One region of the Micrococcus sp. ACRRV genome, then DNA from elsewhere that is predicted to be linked to it. Evidence: riboswitches for the same ligand, from Rfam matches in the RefSeq annotation. Region 1 holds a riboswitch; the other holds the start of a gene.
The links. A riboswitch is a leader RNA that binds a small molecule or an ion and turns the genes downstream of it on or off. The one in region 1 is predicted to bind thiamine pyrophosphate.
Positions count from the first base shown of each region.

Region 2: it holds a riboswitch for thiamine pyrophosphate, as region 1 does, so the genes downstream of both, thiC (phosphomethylpyrimidine synthase ThiC) here and MHY29_RS08515 (thiamine ABC transporter substrate binding subunit) in region 1, are expected to answer to the same signal.

Region 1 is NZ_JAKRNH010000073.1:5,421-11,300, reverse strand. Features, by position in the region: gene MHY29_RS08525 (agmatine deiminase family protein) at 1-762, shown strand, start outside; gene MHY29_RS08520 (AI-2E family transporter) at 668-2,098, opposite strand; TPP riboswitch at 2,145-2,248, shown strand; gene MHY29_RS08515 (thiamine ABC transporter substrate binding subunit) at 2,318-3,457, shown strand; gene MHY29_RS08510 (iron ABC transporter permease) at 3,457-5,199, shown strand; gene MHY29_RS08505 (ABC transporter ATP-binding protein) at 5,199-5,880, shown strand, end outside.
Region 2 is NZ_JAKRNH010000016.1:23,331-29,210, reverse strand. Features, by position in the region: gene thiE (thiamine phosphate synthase) at 1-46, shown strand, start outside; tRNA gene MHY29_RS03120 (tRNA-Arg) at 133-208, shown strand; gene MHY29_RS03115 (hypothetical protein) at 245-577, opposite strand; gene MHY29_RS03110 (hypothetical protein) at 648-872, shown strand; gene thiD (bifunctional hydroxymethylpyrimidine kinase/phosphomethylpyrimidine kinase) at 887-1,726, opposite strand; gene MHY29_RS03100 (hypothetical protein) at 1,800-2,957, shown strand; TPP riboswitch at 3,020-3,134, shown strand; gene thiC (phosphomethylpyrimidine synthase ThiC) at 3,131-4,954, shown strand; gene MHY29_RS03090 (hypothetical protein) at 4,993-5,592, shown strand; gene MHY29_RS03085 (DNA-3-methyladenine glycosylase I) at 5,686-5,880, shown strand, end outside.

The DNA of each region.
Region 1 (5,880 bases):
GCCGCGGGGACGGCCGGGCGCGCCGCCGCGACCGCCGACGCCGTGGCCCGCGCCGCCGGGCTGCCCCTGCGGACGCCGCTGTTCAGCGCCCCCGCCGGGACCTGGGCCGCGGACGGGGACGGCACCGCCGTCGTCTCCGCGGCGCTGCTGGACCCCGCCGTGAACGAGGGGTGGACGCGGGCCCAGGCCGAGGACGCGCTGGCCGGACTGCTCGGGGCGGAGAGGGTGCTGTGGCTCCCGCCCGTCGCGGGGCACGCCGCCGGGCCGTGGGACGGGGGCGGCGCCGCGCAGCCCCACCCGCACCCGTGGCTGCGGTTCGTCGCGCCCGGCGAGGTGGCCGTGCACTGGCAGCCGGGTCGGCTGCACCCGGACCACGCCGCGTCCGCGGCGGCGCTCCACGCGCTCACCGGCGCCCGTGACGCCCGGGGGCGGGCGCTCTCGGTCCGCACGGTGCGCGCGCTGCCGCCGGGACCCGACGCGGACCTCGACGCCCGCGGACCGCTCTCCGCCCTGGACCTGCTGCCCCTGGCCCCGGGGGTGGTGCTGCGGCCGGCGCACGCCGACCCGGAGGCGGACGCGGCGACCGCCGAGGCGGCGGCCGCGCTGTTCCCCGGGGCGGAGCAGGTGCCCTTCCCGGGGCCGCCGCTGCTGCGGCTGCTGGGGACGCTCAGCGACCTGGTGCTGCCCCAGCCTCCGGGGGCGCGGACCCGTCGGCCGTCGCCGGCTCCGGCTCACCCGGAAGGTCCACGCGCGGCGCCCTGAGGGTGGAGGGCGGCGGGCCCTCGAGGCGGGCCTCCTGCGCGGCAGCGCGCACCCGCCGGCGATCCTGCGCCGGGGCGGCGTCCTCCGCGGTGCGTTCCGGCGCCACGTCGTCGTCGCCCTGGACGTCCGCGGCCGTCGCGTGGCTCGCGGTGGACCCGCCGTGGCGGATCAGCTCCCGGGGCAGCCGGAGCCGCTCCAGCATGGAGGACTGCCGCCGCTCCATGCCCTTGAGGTCCGAGGCGATCAGGGAGTTCACCCAGCGGGAGTTGGGGTCGGCGTCGATCAGGACGGCCTTGACCAGGAGCGTGCACGGCAGCGCGAGGATGGCGCCGAGCGGGCCGAGGACCCACGCCCAGAACAGCAGGGAGAGGAAGCTGACGGTGGGGATCACGCCGACGGCGTCACCGGCCACCTTGGGCTGGATGATGGACTGCAGGACGAAGTTCAGCACCGAGTAGCTGACCACCACCCACAGGAACGCGGGCCAGCCGCCGGCCGCCAGGCCGAGGATGGCCGGCGGGACCAGGCCGATGATGAACCCGACATTCGGGATGTAGTTGGTCAGGAAGCTCAGCACGCCCCAGACGAGGGCGAGCGGCACGCCGATGATCACGAGCGCGACCATGTCCAGCACCGCGACGATCAGCCCGAACACGGTGGTGACGATCCAGTAGCGCCGCACGCCGTCGGCGAAGTCGATCAGCGCCTGACCCAGCTCGTGCCGGGCGGTGCTGAGCAGGCGCACGCGCCGCTCCACGGCCATCGAGTCCATGGCCAGGAAGAACATGCCCATGATCACGGTGATCAGCAGGCCCAGCACGGCGTAGAGGTTGCTGGCGATTGTGGTGAGCGCGCTGACGGCGGCGCCCGTGACCGCGGACATGTCCACCGACGCCAGCTGCTGGTTCACCATGTCCGGGGTGACGCCGTGGTCCGAGAGCCACTGCGAGGCGTCGTGCATGATCTGCTGGAACTGCCCCGCGTACTTGGGCAGCTCCGTCAGCAGCTCCATGCCGGACCAGGCGATCATCCCGAGGAACGCGGCGATCACGGCGCAGACCACCACCACGGTGGTGGCGGCCCCGAGCACGGGGTGCAGGCCCCGGCGGATCAGCCACGCCTGCAGCGGGTAGGCCACGATCACCAGGTTCAGGCCGAGGAACACGGGCGCGGCGATGGAGGCGATGCCCTGGAAGAACTGGACCAGGACCACGAGGCCGGCCAGGGTCAGGACGATCACGAGCATGCGCGGCCACATGCGATGGGGGCGGCGGTTGTCCCACTCGGTGGCCGGGGTGGAGGTGCCGGTGACGGCGGGCGGTGCGGATGCGCTCACGGGGCCGAGTGTACGGCGGGGGCGGACCCGCTATGCTCGGGCTCACACACATCGACAGGGGAGCGCGTCCACGCGCTGAGAGTGCGGTCCGCCGCAGACCCTCGAACCTGCCCGGGTCATGCCGGCGAAGGAAGTCGAGTCCACCTCCCGGGCGGCTCGCCGATGCGGCCCCCGCCGCCCGGCCGGGCCGGCCGGCCCCTCCGCCCCGCTGGAGGAACCATGTCCGTGCACCGCACCGCCACCACCCGCCGCGGCGTCCTCGCCGCCGCCTGCCTCTCCGCGCTCGCGCTGACGGGCTGCTCCGTCTCCGCGCCCTCGACCGGGTCGTCGTCGTCCGCGGCGTCCTCCTCGGCGGCGCCGTCGTCCGCCTCGGGCTCGTCCTCGACCTCCGCCTCGGGGACCGCCGCCGCCGGCTCGAAGGGGACCGTCACGATCATGACGCACGACTCCTTCGCCCTGCCGAAGGAGCTGATCGCGCAGTTCGAGGCCGAGTCCGGCTACAGGCTGGTGACCACCGCGCCGGGCGACGCGGGCGCCGTCGTCAGCCAGGTCCTGCTGTCCAAGGACGCCCCCGTGGCGGACGGCGTGTACGGCGTGGAGAACCACTCCGCGCACCGCCTCGTGGACCAGGGGGCCGTCCAGGACGTCGCCCCCGCGGACCTGCCGGCCTCCGCGGAGGACCTCGTGGTGGACGGGAAGATGATCCCGGTCGACCAGGGCCAGGTCTGCTTCAACACGGACCCCGCGTGGTTCACGGAGCACGGGGTGGCCGAGCCGACCTCGATCGACCAGCTCCGCGACCCGGAGTACGCGAAGCTCACCGCGGTGACCTCGCCCGTCACCTCCTCCCCGGGCCTGGCCCTCCTGGCCGCCACCACGGAGAAGTACGGCGACGACGGCTGGCAGGGCTGGTGGGAGGACCTGCTGAAGGGCGGGGCCAAGGTGGACTCCACCTGGTCCGACGCCTACAGCACGGACTTCTCCGGCGGCGAGGGCAAGGGGGAGTTCCCGGTGGTGCTCTCCTACTCCTCCTCCCCCGCCTTCGCCCCGCAGACCGCCGTCATCGAGGACTCCTGCACCCCGCAGGTGGAGTACGCGGGCGTGCTGACCGGTGCCGAGAACCCCGAGGGCGCCAAGGCCTTCGTGGAGTTCCTGCTCTCGAAGGACGTGCAGGCCGCGATCCCCGAGAACATGTACATGTACCCGGTGGACGACACCGTGGAGCTGCCCGCCGAGTGGGCGGCGAACGGCCCGCTGGTCGAGGACCCGATCACCCCCGACCCCGCCGAGATCGACACCGAGCGGGAGAGCCTGCTCAAGGAGTGGACGGCCCTGTCCGAGTCGGCGGGCTCCCGCTGATGCCGACCCCGGCTCCCGCACGCGGGCGGCGGCGCGCGACGCCGCGTCCGCCGCGGGGCCGACGCGCCGCCGGGGACGGCCTCGCTCCGCTGTGGCTGCTGAGCGCGGCCGTCCCGGTCTTGTTCCTGCTGGTCCTCTTCGCCTGGCCCGTGGCCGCCATGCTGTGGCGGGGCGTGGCCTCGGTGGACGCCGCCGGCGACCCGACCGGCGGCCTGGACCTGTCCGCCTTCGCGCAGACCCTGGGCGCGTCCCGCACCTGGCGGATCCTGGGGAACACCCTGGGCCTGGCGGCCGCGGGCACGGCGGCCTCGGTGGCGCTGGGCGTGCCCACGGCGTTCGCGCTGCACCGCCGCGCGTTCCCCGGCCGCGGCCTCGCCCGGGCGGTGGTGACGGTGCCGTTCGTGCTCCCCACCGTGGTGGTCGGCGCCGCGTTCCGCGCGCTGCTTGCCGCCGACGGCCCCCTCGGGTGGACGGGCCTGGACCAGACGAGCACCGCCGTCGTGATGGCGATGGTGTTCTTCAACGTGTCCGTGGTGGTGCGGCAGGTGGGCGGCCTGTGGGCCGCCCTGGACCCGCGGCAGGCCGAGGCGGCGCGCACCCTGGGCGCGTCCCCGTGGCGGGCGTTCCGCACGGTGACCCTGCCCCAGCTGGCCCCGGCCGTGGCGGGCGCCGCTGCCCTGGTGTTCCTGTTCTGCGCGTCCGCGTTCGGGATCGTGCAGACGCTCGGCCGGCCCGGGCCGGGCACCCTGGAGACCGAGATCTGGGCGCAGACCACCGTGTACCTGGACCTGCGCACCGCCGCCGTGCTCTCCACGGTGCAGCTGGCGGTCGTGCTGGCGGCCATCCTCGCCTCGGGCGCCGCCGCCGCGCGGGCCCGCCGCGCCCTCCGCCTCGGGGAGGCCCCTGCGCGCCCGCTCACCCGGGCCGACGCCGTCCCGGCGGCCGTGACCCTGGCCGTCCTGGCGCTCGTGGTCGCCCCGATCCTGGCCCTGCTGGCCGGCTCCCTGCACTCGGCCGAGGGCTGGGGGCTGCGGAACTACCGGCTGCTGGCCACCAGCCCCGGCACGGGCTTCGCGGGCGGGGTGACCCCGGCGCAGGCCCTCGAGCAGTCCCTGCGCACCGCCGTGGACGCCACCGTGGTGACGCTCGTCGTGGCCGTGCCGCTGGCCCTGGTGCTCACCCGCCCGGTGCGCTCCCGGGCGGGGCGCGCGGCCCAGCGGGCCCTGGACGGGGCGCTGCTGCTGCCGCTGGGGGTGTCCGCGGTGACGGTGGGCTTCGGGTTCATCGTCTCGCTGCGCGCCGCGGCCCCCGACCTGGCGGCGTCGGGTGCGCTCGTGCCCCTGGCGCAGTCCGTGATCGCCGTCCCCCTGGCGGTGCGCGCGCTGGTGCCGGTGCTCGGGGCCGTGGACCCGCGGCTGCGCGAGGCCGCGCGCACGCTCGGTGCCGGGCCGTGGCGCGTGCTCGCCACCGTGGACGGCCCGTTCCTGGCCCGCGGCGTGGGGGTGGCGGCGGGCTTCGCGTTCGCCGTGTCCCTCGGCGAGTTCGGGGCCACGAGCTTCCTCGCCGCCGCGGACCGTCCCACCCTGCCCGTGCTGATCGCCCGGCTGATCGGCCGCCCCGGCGCGGACAACCACGGCATGGCGCTGGCGGCCGCCGTGGTGCTCGCCGTGCTCAGCGCCGGCGCCCTCCTCGCCTGCGAACGCCTGCGCCCCCGCGGCGCCGCCCCCTCCGGAGGTCTCTGATGCCCGCCCGCATGCACCACCACGATGCCGCGCCCGCCCTCCGGCTGCGGGGGCTGGCCGTCGCCTACCCGGACGGGTCCGTGCCGGTGACCCGGGCGGACCTGGACCTCGCCCCCGGGGAGATCGTGGCCCTCCTGGGGCCCTCGGGCTCGGGGAAGTCCACGGTGCTGCGCGGGATCGCCGGCCTGGAGGACGTCCCCGCGGGCACCGTGGAGCTCGCCGGCCGGGACGTCACCGCGGTGCCCACGCACCGGCGCGGCGTGGGCATGGTCTTCCAGGACGGGCAGCTGTTCCCCCACCGCACGGTGGCCCGCAACGTGGCCTACGGGGTGGAGGCCGCCGGCTGGGACCGCTCCCGCCGGGACGCCCGCGTGGCGGAGCTCCTGGAGCTCGTGGACCTCGCCGCGCTGGCCGACCGGCCCGTGCAGACCCTCTCCGGCGGGCAGGCTCAGCGGGTCGCCCTGGCGCGCTCGCTGGCTCCGTCCCCGGCGGTGCTGCTGCTGGACGAGCCGCTCTCCGCCCTCGACGCGGACCTGCGCACCCGCCTGGCCGCGGACATCCGGACGGTGCTGCGCGCGGAGGGGGTGAGCGCCGTCGTCGTGACGCACGACGCCGCCGAGGCCGCCGTCATGGCGGACCGGACCGTGCGCATGGGGGCCGACGGCGTGCTGCACGGCGCCG
Region 2 (5,880 bases), on a different contig from region 1:
CCCCGAGGCGGCGGCCCGGACGCTGCGCGCGGGCCTGCCCGGCTGACGTGCCCCGTGGGGAGGTCACGGACGGGCCGTCCTGATGGTGTAGAGTCGACGAGTCCGCAACGCGCTCGACGCGTCGCGACCCCCGCCTCCGTAGCTCAGGGGATAGAGCGTCTGCCTCCGGAGCAGAAGGCCGCAGGTTCGAATCCTGCCGGGGGCACCACAGACCGGGCGGTCACCTTCGGGTGGCCGCCCGTCGTCATCCCCGGGGGAGCCGGCGGGCGGCCAGGACCATGCCGAGGCACAACCCGACGTCCAGGGGCGCGGCCGGATAGAACGCGTCCACGCTGCGGTCCCACGCGAAGAGCACGCAGCGCAGCACGGCCAGGACCGCGTAGGCCACGACGGGTCCGGGCCGCCTGACAGCCACCGGCCGAGGCCACAGCGCGGGCAGCGCCGCCAGCGGGAGGACCAGCGAGACGGCCCACGCCCCGAGGGCCACCGCCGTCGGCACGGGCAGGACGGGTCCGGCGATCACCAGCGCCGCGAGCAGCACCACCCAGCCGGCCGGCGCCCACAGCGCGATGCGCACGGCCGGGGACGGCGGTGGCCCGGTCCGGCCCTCGGCCCCGCCTCGACGTGCTGTGTCATGATCCTGAGCCATGAAACGGGCCTCCCTCATCGTCCTCATCACCCTCGCGGGTCTCCTCGTGATCGCACTCCCGACCGCGCTGTTCTTCGGCCTGGGCGATCTGGTCCTCGGCGGCGACGCCTCCAGCGCGCTCTTCACCGTCGGCTTCATGGCCGCGGGCCTCGCCCTGCTCTGGGCGGCACAGTTCGCGTGGTCGTCGTGGCGGGAGTCCCGGGCCCGGCGGCGCCGCGACTGAGCGGACGCCTCGCCTCAGCCCCGCTGCGCGTGACCGTGGTCGACGGGCCCGTGCCACGTCGGCCGCGAGGCGTCCCCGACCGCGAGGGCCTCCCCCGCCCGCATCGCGTCGGCCAGCCACGGCTTGGCCCGCTCGAGCGCGTCCTCCCAGCTCAGGCCCGCGCCGGCCAGCGTGGCCAGGGCCGAGGAGAGGGTGCAGCCGGTGCCGTGCGAGGCGCGGGTCGTCACGCGCGGGCCGCGCACCTCGTGCACGGCCCCGTCCACGCGCACGACGGCGTCCGGCACCTCCGCCGCCTCGGCCTCGTCCAGGTGCCCGCCCTTGAGCAGGACCGTCACGTCGTGCTCGGCGGCCAGGCCCCGGGCCGCGTCGAGGGCGGCGTCCCAGTCCGTCGCGTCCCGCCCGGTCAGCCGGGCCAGCTCGGGCATGTTGGGGGTCACCAGGTGCGCCGCCCGCAGCAGCCGGGCCCACGCGGCGCGCCCGTTGTCGTCGCCCGCCGTGGTGAGGGCGTCCCCGCTCGAGGCCACCATGACCGGGTCCAGCACGACGACGGCGGGTCGGGTCTCCTCGAGCCAGCCGGCGACGGCCCGCATGAGCTCCACCGTGCCGAGCATGCCGATCTTCACGGCGTCCACGGCGATGTCGGCGGCGACCGAGTCGAGCTGGGCGCGCACCACGTCCACCGGCAGCGGGTGGACGGCCTGCACGCCCTGCGTGTTCTGGGCGGTGATCGCGGTGATCGCGGTCATCCCGTAGCCGCCCCACGCGGCGATGGTCTTCAAGTCGGCCTGGACACCGGCGCCGCCGCCGGAGTCGGAGCCGGCGATGCTGAGCACGCGGGGGACGGCGGAGGTCATGCGGGGGCTCCTTCGGGTCGGGGCGGATCGGCCGCCCGGGCCGGGCCGATCCCGTCCATGAGAATGTAGTCGCATGTCCCACGTCACAGAGAGCTCTCCCGCGCACCCCGGCCGAGCCGAGGAGTCGGCGCCGCTGCGGCCAACCTCCCCGCTCGGGATCGCCGCCACGTTCATCGGCACCACCATCGGCGCCGGGTACGCCTCGGGCAACGAGATCCTGCAGTACTTCGTGAGCTTCGGTCTCTGGGGCGGCACGGGGGCGCTCGTGATCGCCGGCGCGCTGTTCTTCCTGCTCGCGGTGATCGTGCTGCGGCTGGCGCAGAAGCTGCGGACCACGGACATCCACCGGATCGTGAACCCCACGACGTCGCGCGTGCCCACCTGGTTCGCGGACCTGTGCATCACCACGTCCCTGCTGGGGACGCTGGTGATCATGCTGGCCGGGGCCGGGGCGGCGGTGCACACCGCGTTCGGGCTGCCCTCGCTCGTGGGCTCGCTGGTGATGGCGGCCGTCTGCGTGGTCTCGGTGCTGGCCGGCATCACGGGCCTCGTGCGCGTCCAGGCCGTGGTGGTCCCCCTGATCATCGTGGTCGCCGTCGGCGTCGCGGTGTGGGGGCTGGCGAACCCGGGGGCCGCGGTGGACGACGTCGCCGCGCTCGTGACCTCGTCCCCGCTGATCAACCAGTGGTGGCTCTCGGGCGTGCTGTACGTGGCGTTCAACATCCAGCTGGCCTACGCGGTGCTCGCCCCGATCGGCGAGGAGAGCTCCTCGTCGGGCCGCTCCCTCGTCGCCGGGGCCGGGCTCGGGGCACTGGGCCTCGTGGTGATGGCCGGCGCGGTGATGGCCGCGATGACCGCCCATGCCCAGCTGATCGGCCGCGCCGAGCTGCCCATGGTCGAGCTGGCCGCGATGATCGGCGGCTGGGCCGCCCTGCTGTACACGGTCGTCCTGCTGCTGGCGCAGTTCACGACGGCGGTCTCATGCCTGTACGGCGGTGTGGAGCGCATCGCCCTGCTGTCCTCGATGCGCCGCGTGCCGGGCTGGGCCATCGCCGTCGTCACGGCCCTGGCCGCCACCCTGCTCTCGAGCGTCGGCTTCTCCGACCTCGTGGGCACCGTCTACCCCGTCCTCGGCTACGCCGGCCTCGTCATCATCGTGATGCTCATCGTGACGTGGATCGTCGAGCGCACCACGGTGCGCCGCCGGGCGGCCCGCGCGGCGCGCGCCTGAGCGGCCCGCCGCATGGCCGCTGCCGACGGCGGTGAGGGCTCACAGGGGACGTGCTAGGGTCGCTCGCATCCCACGGGAGCCCCACGGCACGGGGCTGAGACCGGGCTGACGCCGCCCGGAGACCGTCTGAACCTGTCCGGGTCATTCCGGCGAAGGAAGAAGGAGCCGCGGCCATGTCCGTTTCCGAGCGCACCCCCCTGCCCGCAGCCGAGTCGACGGCCGAGGTCGTCGCCGAGGAGAACTACCCCACGCACCGTCTGGGCTGGCTCGAGGATGCCGAGCACGGCATCCGCGTGCCCGTCACCGAGGTCCACCAGGACGACTCCCCCGACGGCACGCCCAACCCGCCCCTGACCGTCTACCGCACCATGGGCCCGGGCTCCGTGCCCGAGCGCGGCCTGCCCGCCCAGCGCGCCGAGTGGATCCGCGCCCGCGGCGACGTCGAGGAGTACGAGGGCCGCGAGCGTGACCTGCTCGACGACGGCCGCTCGGCCGTGCGCCGCGGCGCCGCCTCGCAGGAGTGGGCCGGCGAGCGCCGCCCCCCGCTGCGCGCCAAGGAGGGCGCGCGCGTCACCCAGATGCACTACGCCCGGCGCGGCGAGATCACCCCGGAGATGCGCTACGTCGCCCTGCGCGAGGGCGTGGACGCGGAGCTGGTGCGCTCCGAGGTCGCGGCCGGCCGCGCCATCATCCCGGCGAACGTGAACCACCCCGAGTCGGAGCCGATGATCATCGGCAAGGCGTTCGCCGTGAAGGTCAACGCGAACATCGGCAACTCGGCGGTGACGTCGTCGATCGCCGAGGAGGTCTCGAAGCTGCAGTGGGCCACCCGCTGGGGCGCGGACACCGTGATGGACCTGTCCACGGGCGACGACATCCACACCACCCGCGAGTGGATCCTGCGCAACTCCCCCGTGCCGATCGGCACCGTGCCGATCTACCAGGCCCTCGAGAAGGTCGGCGGCGACCACCAGGCCCTGACCTGGGAGATCTTCCGCGACACCGTGATCGAGCAGTGCGAGCAGGGCGTGGACTACATGACCGTGCACGCCGGCGTGCTGCTGCGCCACGTGCCGCTGTCCGCGGACCGCGTGACCGGCATCGTCTCCCGCGGCGGCTCGATCATGGCCGGCTGGTGCCTGGGCCACCACAGGGAGAACTTCCTCTACGAGAACTACGACGAGCTCTGCGAGATCTTCGCCCGCTACGACGTCGCGTTCTCCCTGGGCGACGGCCTGCGGCCGGGCTCCGTGGCGGACGCCAACGACGCCGCCCAGTTCGCCGAGCTCGACACGCTGGCCGAGCTGACGGAGCGGGCGTGGGCGTACGACGTGCAGGTCATGGTGGAGGGCCCCGGCCACATCCCGCTGCACCTGGTGCGGGAGAACGTGGAGCGCCAGCAGGAGCTGTGCAAGGGCGCCCCGTTCTACACGCTCGGCCCCCTCGTCACGGACGTCGCCCCGGCGTACGACCACATCACCTCGGCCATCGGCGCCACCGAGATCGCCCGCTACGGCACCGCGATGCTCTGCTACGTCACGCCCAAGGAGCACCTGGGCCTGCCGAACCGGGACGACGTGAAGACGGGCGTGATCACCTACAAGATCGCCGCGCACGCCGCCGACGTCGCCAAGGGCCACCCCGGCGCCCGCGACCGCGACGACGCGCTGTCCACGGCGCGCTTCGAGTTCCGCTGGCGCGACCAGTTCGGCCTCGGCCTGGACCCGCAGCTCGCCGAGGAATACCACGACGAGACGCTGCCGGCCGAGCCCGCCAAGACCGCGCACTTCTGCTCGATGTGCGGGCCGAAGTTCTGCTCCATGCGCATCAGCCAGGACATCCGCAGCGAGTTCGGCGGCGAGTCCGAGCAGGCGCGGATCGCCGAGGCCGGCATGGCTGCCAAGTCCGCGGAGTTCCGGGCCGCCGGCGGGTCCGTGTACCTGCCGGAGCCGAGTCTGCGCCGGCCCGAGGGGGACGCGGTGCTCGCGAGGGACTGAGCGGTCCGTGCCGCGGCGCGGGGGCCAGGGTGCCGGCCATGAGCACCTCCCCCGCGCGCGGTGCGAACCTGAACGCCATCGCCGAGGCCACCGGCCTGACCTTCGAGGACTGGGCCGCGTGGCTGGACGCCCGCGGCGCCCGGGACCTGACGGTGCACGCGGAGATCGTGGGGCTGGTCCTGGAGCGGATGCGCTCGGGTGAGACGGCCGAGGTGGGCAGCCCCGAGTGGTGGGCGCAAGGCGTCACCGTGGCTTACGAGCAGCACATCGGCCGCCGGCGGCCCGGCCAGCGCGCGGACGGGACCTTCGCCGTCACCGCCTCCCGCATCCTGGAGGGCACGCGGGAGGAGGTGCACGCCCGCGCCGTCGGGGCGGTGCGGGCCGCGCTGTCCGACGGGGGCGCCCTGCGCGGCGTGGGCCTGGCGAAGGAGCCCACCGAGTCCGCCACCGCCACGCGGCTGTTCTGGCGGGCGGTGCTCGCCGACGGCACCCGCGCGGAGCTGGCGACCGAGCCCAGGCCGCAGACGGCGGGGAAGCCGGCCAAGGCCGCCGTCGTCGCGACGCACTCCAGGGCGGCCTCGGCCGAGGAGGCCGCGGCGTGGAAGGCGTTCTGGAGGAACCTGCCGGCGGCGCTCTGACTCCTCCTGCACAGAGGACGCGGGTCCGCGTCCACTCCACAGCTCCGCCGCCTCCGCCGTGCCCGCGCCCTCGGCACCTCGTACGCTCGGGGCATGGATGAGGAGAACTCGGAGGCGGCCGGGCTCGTGCTCGGCGCGGACGGCAGGGCGCGCCCGGCCTGGGCGGCGGCCGACCCGCTGCTGCGGGACTACTACGACGCCGAGTGGGGGCTGCCCGTCACGGACGAGCGCGGGCTCTTCGAACGGCTCACGCTCGAGGCCTTCCAGTCCGGACTGAGCTGGCGCACG